DNA from 3 places in the Microbacterium sp. NPDC090225 genome. Region 3 is predicted to be linked to each of the others. Evidence: predicted binding sites of a transcription regulator. Region 3 holds the regulator's gene; each other region holds the start of a gene.

Evidence for each region. Region 3 encodes LexA, which represses DNA repair genes until DNA is damaged. Its sites were predicted from a motif close to TCGAACANNTGTTCGA; they were not measured.
Region 1: the regulator LexA is predicted to act here: its motif matches at 2,077-2,092, upstream of recA (recombinase RecA).
Region 2: the regulator LexA is predicted to act here: its motif matches at 3,100-3,115, upstream of ACIQTT_RS15945 (DUF222 domain-containing protein).

What each region holds. Positions count from the first base shown of each region.
Region 1 is NZ_JBIVYS010000001.1:741,444-746,360, forward strand. It holds gene miaB (tRNA (N6-isopentenyl adenosine(37)-C2)-methylthiotransferase MiaB) at 1-66, opposite strand, end outside; gene ACIQTT_RS03705 (regulatory protein RecX) at 113-535, opposite strand; gene recA (recombinase RecA) at 829-1,878, opposite strand; gene ACIQTT_RS03715 (DUF3046 domain-containing protein) at 2,148-2,372, opposite strand; gene ACIQTT_RS03720 (helix-turn-helix domain-containing protein) at 2,397-2,705, opposite strand; gene ACIQTT_RS03725 (CinA family protein) at 2,847-3,332, opposite strand; gene pgsA (CDP-diacylglycerol--glycerol-3-phosphate 3-phosphatidyltransferase) at 3,329-3,904, opposite strand; gene ACIQTT_RS03735 (DNA translocase FtsK) at 3,904-4,917, opposite strand, start outside.
Region 2 is NZ_JBIVYS010000002.1:419,797-424,713, reverse strand. It holds gene ACIQTT_RS15955 (ABC-F family ATP-binding cassette domain-containing protein) at 1-1,227, opposite strand, end outside; gene ACIQTT_RS15950 (alpha/beta hydrolase-fold protein) at 1,260-2,954, opposite strand; gene ACIQTT_RS15945 (DUF222 domain-containing protein) at 3,145-4,605, shown strand; gene ACIQTT_RS15940 (glycosyl hydrolase) at 4,736-4,917, opposite strand, start outside.
Region 3 is NZ_JBIVYS010000002.1:521,806-526,722, reverse strand. It holds gene hisB (imidazoleglycerol-phosphate dehydratase HisB) at 1-175, opposite strand, end outside; gene ACIQTT_RS16440 (histidinol-phosphate transaminase) at 172-1,257, opposite strand; gene ACIQTT_RS16435 (LysM peptidoglycan-binding domain-containing protein) at 1,335-1,697, opposite strand; gene lexA (transcriptional repressor LexA) at 2,007-2,693, shown strand; gene ACIQTT_RS16425 (S9 family peptidase) at 2,741-4,606, shown strand; gene smpB (SsrA-binding protein SmpB) at 4,614-4,917, opposite strand, start outside.

The sequences.
Region 1 (4,917 bases), on a different contig from region 3:
ACCGTCGGCGTCGACGGCTGCCGACGACGAACTGATGATCGTCGGTTCACTGCGCGGAGTAGTCATGATTTCTCCATTGTACGAGCGGAAGACGGCTCCTCCGGCTGACGCGTCAGTCCGACTCGACGAAGCGCACTCCGGAACTCTTCGTCCCGAACGACGCCTCGTTCAGCGCCGTCTTCGCCGCGTTCGTCGCGACGGATCCGCCGTACCCACGACGAGCGAGCTGTCCGAGCAGACGTCGCAGAGCGGTGTCGTGGTCGAGACGACTGAGCGAGCGAGCCTTGGTGCGAGCGAACTCCAGCGCTCGTTCCGCATCGTCGTCCGGGAGTTCGTCGAGCGCCGCAGCGATGACGTCGCGCGGGATCCCCCGCTGCGAGAGCGAGCGGGAGATGGCCACGCGCCCCTGCCCCTTGCGATCGACCCCCGCGGCGACGAGCATCTGCGCGAGCTCGTGATCGTCGAGATACCGGCGCCGAAGGAAGTCGTCGATGACATCGTCGATCTGCGTGCCGTCGAGTCCGTGGGTCCGCAAGACCTGCCGGGCTTCGGAGACCGACAGCGATCGAGTGCGCAGCTTGCGTACCAGACTCTCTTCGGCCGCTTTACGAACCTCGACCGGATCGAGTGCATCGTCACCGATGGCTCCGTCGTCGACGGACGAGACGGAAGGGGATGCGTGAGCGGAGGCAGACCGCTCCGCCGTTGCATCGGGAGTCTTCGTGTTCGGGGTCGACGGAGTGGCGTTCCGAGCTCCGAAAAGAGGGATGACGGGGGCGATCCGCCCGATGTCCTGACGCGAACCGCCCCCGTTCTCACCATTCATGATCAGGCCGGGCGCCGCTCTGCGAGCTCATCCGCCGGAGCCGCGGGAGCGGCTGCGCCGCCGATGCCGAGCTTCTGCAGGATCTGCGTCTCGATGGCGAGTGCCACGTCGGTGTTGTTCAGCAAGAACGTACGGGCGTTCTCCTTGCCCTGCCCCAGCTGGTCACCGTCGTAGGTGTACCACGACCCGGACTTCTTGACGATTCCGTGCTCGACGCCGAAGTCGATCAGGCTGCCCTCGCGCGAGATGCCCACGCCGTAGAGGATGTCGAACTCCGCCTGCTTGAAGGGCGGGGCCATCTTGTTCTTGACGACCTTCACGCGGGTACGGTTACCCACCGCGTCAGTGCCGTCCTTCAGGGTCTCGATACGACGGATGTCGAGACGAACCGATGCGTAGAACTTGAGAGCCTTACCACCGGCGGTCGTTTCGGGAGAACCGAAGAACACGCCGATCTTCTCGCGAAGCTGGTTGATGAAGATCATCGTGGTGTTGGTCTGGTTCAGGCCACCGGTGAGCTTGCGGAGAGCCTGCGACATCAGTCGTGCCTGCAGACCCACGTGTGAGTCACCCATCTCGCCCTCGATCTCGGCGCGGGGCACGAGCGCCGCGACGGAGTCGATGACGATCAGATCGATGGCGCCGGAACGCACGAGCATGTCGGCGATCTCGAGCGCCTGCTCACCCGTGTCGGGCTGCGAGACGAGGAGAGCGTCGATGTCGACGCCGAGCTTGGCGGCGTAGTCGGGGTCCAGCGCGTGCTCTGCGTCGATGAACGCCGCGATACCGCCGGCGCGCTGGGCGTTGGCGATCGCGTGCAGCGTCAGCGTCGTCTTACCCGAGGACTCCGGGCCGTAGATCTCGACGATGCGGCCACGCGGGAGGCCTCCGACACCGAGAGCGACGTCGAGGGCGATGGAGCCGGTGGGGATGACAGCGACCGGTGCGCGCTCGTCGCTGCCCAGCCGCATGACCGAGCCCTTTCCGAACTGACGGTCGATCTGGGCGAGGGCGGTCTCGAGGGACTTCTCGCGGTCGGCGGGAGATGGCATGTCGTGCTCCTTCTGCTTCGCGTGGTGCCGCCTGTAGGCTGTCGCGGCGCTTCCGGCTGGAAGCAACTCTCCGACAAGGCGTATGGCTCTGTGGCCATGTCTTCACCGTACGAGGAGCCTCCGACATTGCGTCGTCGAGTCACGCGAACAGTGGAGAACACGAACGTCTGAACCACTGTGCAGAAGACTACGCCCGCTTCGAACGCATATTCGACGACACGCCGGATCCCGGCATCCGATCTCGATATCCATCGAACGCATGCGCGAACTCAGCGCCGACGCGGCTCCAGTCGGCCAGCACCATGCCGCCGGTTCTCGGGCACTTCCATCTCGTCGCAGAGCGCGAACCAGATCTCACGCGGGGGAATCCCCGCGGCCAGAGCTTCTTTGGCCGTGCGACCGGCGAGAGGACTCAGCACCAGATCGTTCAACACCGACGACGTGCGTCCGGGGAACTCGTCCTCGACGGCACGCAGGAACTCACTTCGACGCATCGCGCAACGACGGGGTGCGTGGGATCAGTGGAGCGAGAGCTCGGGCTCGATCGAGGCGACCAGATCGTCGGGAACGACGTCGGGGAACACCTGGATGCCCTCGAGCACGGAGATACGATCTCCGACCTCGCGCATGATGGTGGAGATGGGGACGTCGAGCGCATCGGCGACGGACGCGAGGATCTCGCTCGACGCTTCCTTCTGACCGCGCTCCACTTCGCTCAGATAGCCGAGCGCCACGGAAGCCTTGCTCGCGACCTGCCGAAGGGTGCGTCCCTTCTGCAGACGGAAGTCCCTCAGCACATCGCCGATTTCCTGTCGTACAAGAATCATCGGAACCTCCTCCCCAATCGGTTTCTCGGAGTCTCCCCCGAAGTGATGGCCAGTATAACCTCGCCGACCTTCATAAAATCTACAACTGCACTCTGTGGTTTGAGTGTGAGCACGAAATCCATAACCGCGTCGCGGCGGCGACTATTCCCGGGAGAGTTCTCGGATCATCTCGAGAGCGGCTCGAACGGATTCCGAGCGGATTCGAGACCGGTCCCCCGGGAAGAGGAATGATCGCGCCTCGACGCCTTCGGGCGTGGCGACGGCGATGTGCACCGTCCCGACCGGTTGCCCGTCGGGCGAGACGGGGCCGGCGATACCCGTCGTCGAGACGCCGACCGATGCGTCGATGCCGTCCACCCTCACGGCGTGGCGGACACCCCGCGCCATCTGGCGCGCGACCTCCGGATGCACGGGGCCCTCTCGGTCGAGGAGCGACTCGTCAACGCCGAGGAGGGTGTGCTTGACCGGCGTCGCGTACGCCACCACTCCGCCGAGGACCACCGACGATGCACCGGGCACGCTGACGAGGTCGGCGATCACTGCGCCGCCCGTGAGCGATTCCGCCACGCCCAGCGTCCAGCCACGGCGACCGAGCGTCTCGATCACGGCGTCCGCGAGCTCGGTCATCGGCTCTGTCGCGCTCCCCGCACCTGGGCGACGATGTAGTCGATCCCGCTCCAGATGGTCAGCACCAGCACCACGAGCATGAGCACGAAGGTGATGAGGGTCCAGGCGGGAAGGCCGATCACGACGTGCAACGGCATCAGCGCCCAGGCCAGGGCGACACCCTGCGCGGCGGTCTTCACCTTGCCCATCCATGCCGCGGCGACGACGTGCTCGTTGACGATCATGAGCCGGTGGATCGTGATGCCCCACTCGCGAACGAGGATGATCGCAACGATCCACCACGAGACCTCGCCCAGGATCGCGAGTCCGATGAAGCCCGCCCCCGTCAGCAGTTTGTCGGCGATCGGATCCCAGAGCTTGCCGAAATCGCTGACGATCTCGTAGCGCCGGGCGAGGTAGCCGTCGACCCAGTCGGTCGAGATCGCGAAGATGAACAGGATCGCCGCGGTCCAGCGCAGGCCGAGATCGGGGACACCGTAGGTCCCGCCGAGCAGGAGCAGTACGAAGAACACCACCGCGAGCGGGATGCGGGCGATCGTGATCGCATTGGGCAGCTGCCGAGGAATCGCCATCAGTCGCGCCCCGTCAGACCCCAGGCGTCTTCATCGCCCTCGGCTTCCACGACCGGGAGACCCTCGAACTGCGCCTCGAGGGGATCGGAGGCCATCGCCGAGGTCGGACCCGCGGGGGCGGCGGCAGGAGCGGCCGGCGCTGCGCCGGGTGCCGCCGGAACGTCCTCACCACGCAGCTTCGCCATCACTCCCCCGAGCTGCTCCGCCGTGACGAGGACGTCACGAGCTTTGGAGCCCTCGGACGGGCCGACGATCTCCCGCGACTCGAGGAGATCCATCAGGCGTCCGGCCTTGGCGAAGCCGACGCGGAGCTTGCGCTGCAGCATCGAGGTCGACCCGAACTGCGACGAGACGACGAGCTCAGCGGCCGCGAGCAGCAGCTCGAGGTCGTCGCCGATGTCTTCGTCGACCTCCTTCTTGCGCGGCTCCAGTGCCTCCTGGACGTCGTTGCGGTACTCGGGCCGTGCCTGACGCGTCACATGCTTGACGACGGCGTCGATCTCCTTCTCGTCGACCCACGCTCCCTGCAGACGGAACGGCTTCGAGGACCCCATCGGCGAGAACAGCGCGTCACCCTGACCGATGAGCTTGTCGGCACCGGGGCTGTCGAGGATGACGCGGCTGTCGGTGACGCTCGTCACCGCGAACGCGAGGCGCGACGGCACGTTGGCCTTGATCAGACCGGTCACGACGTCGACGCTCGGGCGCTGGGTTGCGAGCACCAGGTGGATACCGGATGCTCGCGCGAGCTGCGTGATGCGCACGATCGAGTCCTCGACGTCGCGCGGGGCGACCATCATGAGGTCGGCGAGCTCATCGACCACGACGAGGAGATACGGATACGGCTTGAGCACGCGCTCGCTGCCGACGGGCAGCTCGACCTCGCCGGCGCGCACCGCGCGGTTGAAGTCGTCGATGTGGCGGAATCCGAACGACGCGAGGTCGTCGTACCGCATGTCCATCTCCTTGACGACCCACTGCAGCGCTTCGGCGGCCTTCTTCGGGTTGGTGAT
Region 2 (4,917 bases), 100 kb from region 3:
GGACGAGAATCCGAGTCGCTCGAGGAGCTGCCCCGGTGTGAGGTCCTGCGCCTTCGACCCGGCGCCCAGTGAGTACGAGGTGCGCAAGCCCGAGATGATCACACGCACCGGGTCGTTCCAGTACTGGTCGAGCTCGTCGAGGCGCTGCGTGAGCGTCTGCACCTTCACGGTCGTGCCGCGCTTGACGCGGCCGACCGTCGGCTCGACGGTTCCCGAGATGAGGCCGAGCAGCGTGGACTTGCCCGCGCCGTTGACGCCGAGGATGCCGGTGCGCTCGCCCGGTGCGATGCGCCACTCGACGTCGCGCAGCACCGTCTTCTCCCCGCCGTCGACCGTCGGGTACGTCACCCCCACGTCGAGGAGGTCGACGACGTCCTTGCCGAGGCGCGACACTGCGAGCGACTGCAGCGACACCTTGTCGCGGATCTCGGGGACGTCGGCGATGAGCTCGTTGGCGGCGTCGATGCGGAACTTGGGCTTGCTCGTGCGCGCGGGCGCTCCGCGGCGCAGCCACGCGAGCTCCTTGCGGGCGAGGTTCTGGCGCTTCGCCTCGGTGGCGGCGGCCATGCGGTCGCGCTCGACGCGCTGCAGGATGTACGCCGCGTACCCGCCCTCGAACGGCTCGACGATGCGGTCGTGCACCTCCCAGGTCTCGGTGCAGATCTCGTCGAGGAACCACCGGTCGTGCGTCACCACCATGAGGGCGCCCGAGTTGGTGGCCCAGCGCTTCTTGAGGTGCCCGGCGAGCCAGGTGATCGCCTCGACGTCGAGGTGGTTGGTGGGCTCGTCGAGGGCGATGACGTCCCAGTCGCCGGTGAGCAGGCGGGCGAGAGAGACACGGCGGCGCTGACCTCCGCTGAGGGAGCCGATCTCGGCATCCCACGGGAGGTCGGTCAGCAGCCCCTCGATGACGTCACGGGTGCGTGCGTCACCCGCCCATTCGTACTCGGGGGTGTCGCCCACGACGGCCTGACTGATCGTGAGGTCATCGGGCAGGGTGTCGGCCTGATCGAGCACACCGATCGTCGTTCCGCCGCGAACTGTGACGCGGCCCGAGTTCGGTTCCTTGATGCCCGCGAGCATGCCGAGCAGGCTCGACTTGCCGTCGCCGTTGCGGCCGACGATGCCGATGCGATCCCCCTCCTCGATGCCGAGCGTCACGGAGTCGAAGACGACCCTCGTCGGATATTCGAGGTGCAGGGCCTCGGCCCCCAGAAGATGTGCCATGTCACTGTCCAGGGTAACCGGGTGGACGGGGGTCAGTGGACGCTGGGGCGTCGCCGGGCGAACAGTGCCGCCCCTCCTCCGAGGACCACCGCGACGGTCGCGGCGAGGACGATAGGCGCCATGGCTCCGGCGTCCGATCCCGTGTTCGCCAGCCGATCGTCCGGAGCGGTCGCCCCGCCGGCCGGGGCCGCGACGACCTCGACCGGTGCCCAGCCGATGAGGGCGCCGTCGGTGGCGTAGACGGCGACGCGGTGCGCCCCGAGCGCGGCATCCGTCGGAACGATCGCCTGCACGACGCCGGCGGCCGAGGCCGTGAGCGTACCGAGGTGGATGGGATCGGAGAAGAGGTAGACGTCGACGGCTGCGCCGGCGAGGTCGGTCCCGAGCGAGAGATCGAAGGGCGCGCCCTGGGCGACCGTGGCCGGTGCGGTGACGGAGCCGCGGTTGTCGTCGGTGAGGTCGTCGGCGGACGGAGTCGCGGGCTCCTCCGGCGTGGCCGTCACTGTGAGGGTGGCGGGCCCGGTCGCGGACTCGCCCACGGAGTTGGTGAAGACCGCGCGATAGCGGGTGCCGGAGGCGGATGCCGGGACGGCGTCGATCGTGAGGGTGGGGGCGGCGGCATCCGGGATCGTCACCCAGTCGCCGGCATCCGGGAGCTGCGTCTGCCAGATCACGGTGGGTTCGGGGGTCCCTGTCGCCGTGGCGGTGAAGGTCGCGGTCGCGCCCTCGGGGATCTCGGCATCCGACGGCTGCGTGACGATCTGCGGGGCGACGTCCTGCTGCGCGGGGAGCGTCGTGCCCGGAATCTCGGTGCCGGGCGCCGCGTAGATGAATCGCAGACCGCGGCTGAACGCCGCTCCGATCACCGAGAGGTGGGTCTCGTCGGCGAACACCGTGGCGCCGAGCTCGAGCCCGTCGTAGTGGCGTCCGTGGAGGGTGCGCGCGAAGTTCGTCATGTCGCTGGTCATCGGGAATCCGGAGGTGGTCTCCTCGAGCTCTCCGACCGACAGGAAGACGCGGGCGTCGAGGGCGTCGTGGGAGTCTGCGTAGGCGGCCTCCATGTCGAGGATCGTGCGGTCGTCCCACCAGATCGACGGGCTCGCGATGACGAACCGGTGGAAGAGTCCGTCGTTGTGGAGCAGTGCATAGGTGGCGAAGAGACCGCCGAAGGAGTGGCCCATGAGGGCGCGGTCGGCGGGGTCGGCGTGGAACTCGCTCTCGATCTGCGGAACGAGCTCGGAGCGTAGGAATCCGAGGAACTCGGGAGCGCCGCCGGTCGGCACGTCGGCCGTGATCTCGGTCGGGGTGAGATCGAGGGTGCGGCGCACCCCGGAGGCCGCGAAGCCCTGGCCGGGATCGTCGTAACCGATGCCCACGACCAGGGTGCCCGGGGCGTTCAGCCGTGCGGCTTCGACGGCTGTTCCGAACTCGGCGTTCGCGTCGGTGACGTAGAGGACCCGGTACGGATCGCCGGTCTCGACGTAGTTCGCCGGCAGCGCGACCGAGATCTTGTAGTCGCGCCCGGCTGCGGAGGTGGTCGTCCACGTCTGGACGTCGCGGATGAAGTCGTCGGGGGTGTCTGCCGCGACTTGGGCCGAGGCGACTGGGGCGGCGACGTGTGGGGATGTCGATGCGGGTGCGCCGGCGGCGGCGAGCGCGAGAGTCGCTCCGGCCGTGAGCGCGATCGCGGTGGGGAGGCCGAGCAGTCGGCGGAGGTCGAATCTCATATGTCGTTTCCCGTTCATCGGATGCCGCTGAATACCGCTGAGGGAAGCCACGGTAGAGGCGACTGCGCCCGCCGGACATGTGAGGTCGTCCCAGAGCTGCGGTGCGGTGCTGTGGGGAACCTCCGGCCGGGTGGGTGATGATTCTTCGTCCATATGTTCGAATGTCGGTGGGGTGTGGTGGGCTGTTCTCATGACGGAAGTACTCGATGCGACGGACTCCCAGACGGCGATGATCGCCGATCTGGTGGGCTCGGTGCGGGCGGTCGAGGAGACGATCGCTCGGTTGTTCGCGGTGCGTGACGGGATGCTCGCGGTGGCCTCGCGGGTCGCGATCGATATCGCGCGGCAGGCGGCGCATCCGGATCACGGCGATATGGCCTTGCGGGCGGTCGCGGCGGAGATCGGGGCGGCGGTGCGGGTGAGCGACCGCACGATCGAACGGCGGATGGACGAGGCGTCGTGGACGGTCGAGCGATTCGTCGAGGTGTGGGCGGCGCAGGGCGCGGGGCGGATCAGTGCCGCCCACGCCCGGGTCATCGTCGACGCGGGCGCGCATCTCGACGACCCTGCCGACCGGGCGCGGTATGCGGCGCGCGCGGTGGAGGCGGCGGTGGTCGAGTCGCCGAACAGGTTGCGGCGGGTGGCGCGGCGGATCGCGGAGCAGTACCAGGCCCGCACGGTGACCGAACGTCACCAGGATGCGCGGGAACTGCGGCGGGTGTGGGTGAAGGACCTCGACGACGGGATGGCAGAGCTCGGGATGCTCGGCCCCGCCGTGCTCGTCCACGGCATCCACGACCGGCTCACGCGGATGGCGCGCACGATCACGCTCGAGAACGGGCGGGCTGGGCAGGCGGCGAAGCCCGGGACCGCGCCGGCGCCGAGGCCGATGTCGCTGCCGGCCGCTCCCGACGCGGATGCTGCGGCGGATATCACCGACGCCACCGCAGGCGTGGGTTCCGATTCCCGCACGATGGATCAGTTGCGCGCCGACCTCCTTGCCGACATCGCACTCACCGGCGCGCCGACCGGGCACGACACCGAGGCGGGACTGCTCGGCGAGATTCGCGCACGGGTCGAGGTCACCGTCCCCGTCTTCACCCTCATGGACGACGACACCGGCGGCCACAACGGCGGCAGCGCCTCCGGCGCACCCCCGGCAGAGCTCGACGGCCGCTCCCCCATCGACACCCGCACCGCACGCCTCCTCGCAGGCGACGCGACCGGATGGGAACGGGTGCTCACACACCCGATCACCGGCGCACTCCTCGCCGTCGACCGCTACCGCCCGTCGGATCAGCTCACCCGACACCTCCGGGCTCGCGATCAACGCTGCCGCTTCCCCGGCTGCAACATCGCCGCACGACGATGCGACATCGACCACACCCACGCCGCGTCCGACGGCGGTGAGACCTGCGCCACCAACCTCGCGCACCTCTGCCGACGACACCACACGCTCAAACACCACTCGCGGTGGCGTGTCGAACACGGACGCCCCGGCGAGGACGACGTCGGGCCCGATCGCGAGGGCGGAGAAACGGACGAGACCCCCAGAACCACCGGCGACCTCGTCTGGACCAGTCCGACTGGAACGACCTACGTCGACCGACCGCCCGAACAGAACACGGTCAGGTTCACCGACCGCAAGTGAATCGCTGCCCTCACGCGCACGGCCCTCACGCGTACTGTTCTCACGCGCACGGCCCTCAGGCGTACTGTTCTCACGCGCACGGCCCTCACGCGCCGCCTTCAGCGGGCGCTGCCTTCAGCGGGCGCTGCCTTCAGGCGCGCTGCGCGACCTCGACGACGGTGTCGATTCCGCGAGCGGCGAGGGCCGCGGCGTCCTGAGCGATGCGCGAGGTGACCACGGTCACGGGCACGCCCTGCTCCCGCAGCTCGTGCCAGCGCTCGAACACCCGTCCGCCGGGGGCGAGGTCGGTGCGGGAGAGAGGAAGGTCGTCGC
Region 3 (4,917 bases):
TCAGATCCGTGAGCGAGTGCTTGGCGAAGGCCGTGAGCATGTGGTCGAAGAAGGGAACCGAGGTGTCGATGCGGCTGGCGCCGGTGCCATCGAGGTTCAGCTCGAGCTCGACGGTGGACTCCGACGTGCTGCGCACGCGACGCGCGAGGCGCGGGGTCGGGATGGGGGTGCTCATGAGGCCGATTCTATCGAGGCGAGCGCATCGAGGAACGCCGTGGTCTCGGCCTCGGTGCCCGCGGTGACGCGCAGGTGACCGGGGATCCCGACGTCTCGGATGAGCACGCCCTGGTCGTAGAGACGCTGCCACGTGGCCTTCGGGTCGGCGACACCGCCGAACAGGACGAAGTTCGACCAGGACTCGTGAGGCGTGTACCCGAGAGCCTCGAGCGTCGCCGTGATCCGATCGCGCTGCGCGACGATCTCCTCGACCATGCCCAGCATGACGTCGGAGTTACGAAGCGCCGCCACCGCAGCCGCCTGGGTGAGCGCGCTCAGGTGGTAAGGCAGCCGAACCAGGCGCAGGGCGTCGATGAACGCAGGGTCGGCAGCCAGGTATCCCACCCGCGCCCCGGCGAAGGAGAACGCCTTGCTCATCGTGCGCGAGACCGCGAGGCGCGGGCGCCCCTCCAACAGGGTGAGCGCCGAGGGCGCATCATGCGGAGCGAACTCCTGATAAGCCTCGTCGACCACGACCACTCCGCGCGTCGCGGCGTACACGGCCTCGACGACGTCGAGTCCGAGCGGCGTTCCGGTCGGATTGTTCGGCGAGCACAGCAGCACCACGTCGGGATCGACGTGCTCGATCTGCGCGACCGCCTCTTCGGGCGTGATCGTGTAGTCGGGCTGGCGCTCCCCCGCCACCCACCGTGCCCCCGTGCCCTGCGCGAGCAGCGGGTACATCGAGTAGGTCGGCGCGAAACCGAAGACCGTCCGACCCGGACCGGCGAAGGCCTGGAGGATGTGCTGGAGCACTTCGTTCGATCCGTTGCCCGCCCAGATCTGCGAGGCGTCGAGGCCGTGACCGAGGTACTGCGCGAAGCCTTCGCGGAGAGCGGTGAACTCACGGTCGGGGTAGCGATTCACATCGCGGAGCGCGACGGCGATGTCGTCGAGGATGTCGCTCGCCACGGCATCCGGCACGGGATGCGTGTTCTCGTTGACGTTCAGAGCGATCGGGAGCGGCGCCTGAGGTGCCCCATACGGGGTGAGCCCCCGGAGATCGTCGCGGAGAGGGAGATCATCGAGCGAAGAAGTCACCACTCCATGCTAGGCCGCACGACCGGGGCCGCTCGCCGCGTTACCGCCTTTTGCGGCGCGAACGAGTGCCGCACGAGTCAGCTCGCGTACTCCGCGGGGATCGACAGCTCCTGGCCGATCTGCAGGACGCCGCCCTGCAACATGTTGAGGCGCGTGATCTCACCGATCACCTCTCGCGGGTCCGACTCGGGCGAGACCTCGGCCGCGATCGACCACAGCGTGTCACCGGGCATCACGGTGACCGTTTCGAACGTCACCGTGCCGGCGCCCTCCCCCGTCGCCAGCGCGCTGCCGCCGCTGAGAGCGGCGAAGGCGATACCGAAAGCGAGAGGGAGCGCCGCCAGAGCGAGCAGGACACGACGGCCGCGCGCCGTCAGCCGGAGACGCGTCGCCGGACGGACCGGGCGGACGGCTGCGGTGCTGAAGGTAATGCTGCTCATGTCGTTCTCCTCTGCCTTGCTCCGGCGGACCGGAGGTCTGTCATCACCCGCGAGCGATGACCACGTTGGCGTAGCGTTCGCATCCGCCTCTCGGCCGGGAGAGGCGAGTGCGAAGCTACGTTCCGAAGGTATCTTCGAATTCGAACATCTGTCAAGGTTTCTTCGAAATCACGTTCGCGATTTCACCGACACGCTCGAACAGATCTTCCACATCCGCGCTTTTCTCGGATACGGTTTCGATAAGAACACCGAACCACGGGCCTCCGACATTCGAAGAAGGACGCCGGAATCGCGCACCGAAGGAGCATCATGAGCGAGATCACCGCCCCCGATCCCGAGGCACCGCGCACGCGCCGTCGGAAGAGCCTGAGCCCCAAGCAGATGGCCATCCTCGAGGTGATCCAGGCGTCGATCGCCCAGCAGGGGTATCCGCCCAGCATGCGCGAGATCGGCGATGCGGTCGGGCTCAAGTCGCTCTCGAGCGTGACCCACCAGCTCGGTCAGCTCGAGCTCAGCGGTTATCTGCGGCGCGATCCCGGCAAGACGCGCGCCATGGAGGTCCTGATCGATCTCCCCGGCACGAGCACCGAGAACCCCGCCGATGTCGCGACCCCCGTGGGCGACGCCGCTCTGGTGCCTCTGGTCGGGCGCATCGCCGCCGGTGTGCCGATCACCGCCGACCAGCACGTCGAGGAGATCTTCCCCCTGCCGCGCCAGCTCGTCGGGAAGGGCGATCTGTTCATGCTCAAGGTCTCGGGCGAGTCCATGATCGATGCGGCGATCTGCGACGGAGACTGGGTCGTCGTCCGCTCCCAGCACACCGCCGAGAACGGCGAGATCGTCGCGGCGATGCTCGACGGCGAGGCGACGGTCAAGACTTTCCGGCGTCGTGACGGCCACACCTGGCTGCTCCCGCGCAACTCCGCGTTCGAGCCGATCCTCGGCGACGAGGCCGTCGTCCTCGGAAAGGTCGTCGCCGTCCTCCGCGCGGTCTGACACGCATTCGGCCCCGACGCGCTTCGGCCGACGCATAGGCTCGATGCATGTCGTCACCGTACGGTTCCTGGCCCTCGCCCTTCACCGCGGCATCCGTCGCCGCGTCCTCGCCGCGCCTCGATGGAGCTCGATTCGTCGGCGAGGAGATCTGGTGGGCGGAGTCCGTGCCGACAGAGGGCGGCCGCATGGCCGTGCGCTCGTCTCTCGGACACGAGGTGCTCCCCGCCCCCTGGAGCGCTCGGTCGCGCGTGCACGAGTACGGCGGAGGAGCCTGGACGGCGGAGGCCGACGGCACCCTGTTCTTCGTCCAGGCCGACGATCAGCGCGTCTACCGGACCCGTCGCGGCACGGAGCCGGTGGCGCTCACCCCTCCGGGCCCGGCGCACGGCGGACTGCGCGTGCAGAACGGACGTCTCTTCGCCGTGCGCGAGGACCTGACGTCGGCAGAACACCGGCGGGCGATCGTCGAAATCCCGAGCGACGGGTCGGCCGCGGATGCCTCGTCGGCCATCATCGTGCACGCGGAGAGCGGCGCCTTCTACGCTCACCCCGCGCTCTCCCCCGACGGCACGAGGCTCGCCTGGGTCGAGTGGTCCGGCGAGCGGATGCCGTGGGACGAAGCGCATCTGCACCTGCGCGACCTGCGCACCGGAGAGACCGGCTCGGTGCACACGCGTGTCGCTCTGCAGCCGGAGTGGAGGTCCGAGGACGAGCTCGTGTTCGCAGACGACCGCGACGGTCGCTGGGGAGTGCACCGGATCGCTCTCGACGGGATCGCGCCTGTGGGGACCCCGGAACCCGTCTCCTCCGCTGACGCCGACACCGGCTACGGACTGTGGGTGCTCGGCAATCGCTGGTTCCGGCCCCTCGATGACGGGCGTCTCGTGGCCGTGCGCACCAACGGCCGCGACGAGATCGTCGTGCTCTCCCCCGACGGCTCCGAGCGACGCGTCGAGGTGCCGTGCGACGGGCACGTCAGCATCGATGACGTCGTCGGCTCGCTCGTCCTGCTCTCGGGCAACGGGTCGGGCGTCACCTCCGGCGTGTGGTGCGCCGACCTCGACACGGGTGCCGTCGTCGCGGTCCGCGGAGGCGAACCCGTCGACCCGGCGTGGATGCCGCCGCCCCTCGCTCTCACCTTCGACGGCCTCCACGGCCCGGTGCACGCCTACGCGTATCCGCCCGCGAACCCGGACGCCGCGGCATCCGACGACGAACTCCCGCCGTACCTGGTGCTGGTGCACGGCGGTCCGACCGCCCACGTCACCGGCGCGACCTCGGCGGCGCTCGCGTTCTACACGAGCCGCGGGATCGGGGTGCTCGATGTCAACTACGGCGGTTCGACGGGCTATGGACGCGTCTACCGCGAACGACTCGACGGTCAGTGGGGCGTCGTCGATGTCGACGACGTCATCGCTGCGGCGCAGGGGCTCGCGGAGGCTGGCCTCGCGGACCCGGCACGCATCGCGATCCGCGGCGGCTCGGCCGGCGGTTGGACCGTCCTGTCCGCGCTCGTGCGCGGGGGCGCGTTCACGGCCGGTATCTCGCGATACGGCGTCTCGGACCTCAGGATGCTCGTCGCCGATTCCCACGATTTCGAGAAACACTACATCGACGGCCTCGTCGGCCCGCTCCCGGCATCCGAGGAGCTGTACATCGAGCGCTCCCCCCTGACGCACGCCGACCGGATCGACGCCCCCGTGCTGCTGCTGCAGGGTGCCGACGACATCGTGGTGCCTCCCTCGCAATCCGAGGCCATCCGCGATGCGCTCGCCCGACGGGGCGTCGATCACGAGTACGTGCTCTACCCCGGGGAGGGGCACGGCTTCCGCCGCGCGGACACCGTCGTCGATGCGCTCGAACGCGAACTCGCGTTCCTCGGTCGGGCGTTCGGCTTCACGCCGTCGCCGTAACCGGCGGCTATTCCCCGACGCGGTTGCGCAGTCGCATCGCGCGTTCGGCTTCGCGCGTGTCCTGACGCTCGCGGAGCGTCTGACGCTTGTCGTACTCGCGCTTGCCCTTCGCGAGTGCGATCTCGACCTTGGCGCGACCGTCGGAGAAGTACAGCTTGAGCGGGATCAGGGTGTAACCGCCCGCCGAGACCGCGTGGGCGATCTTCGCGATCTCCTCGCGGTGCAGAAGCAGCTTGCGGATGCGCTTGGCCGAGTGGTTGGTCCAGTGACCCTGCGAATACTCGGGGATGTGCACCGAGTCGAGGAAGACC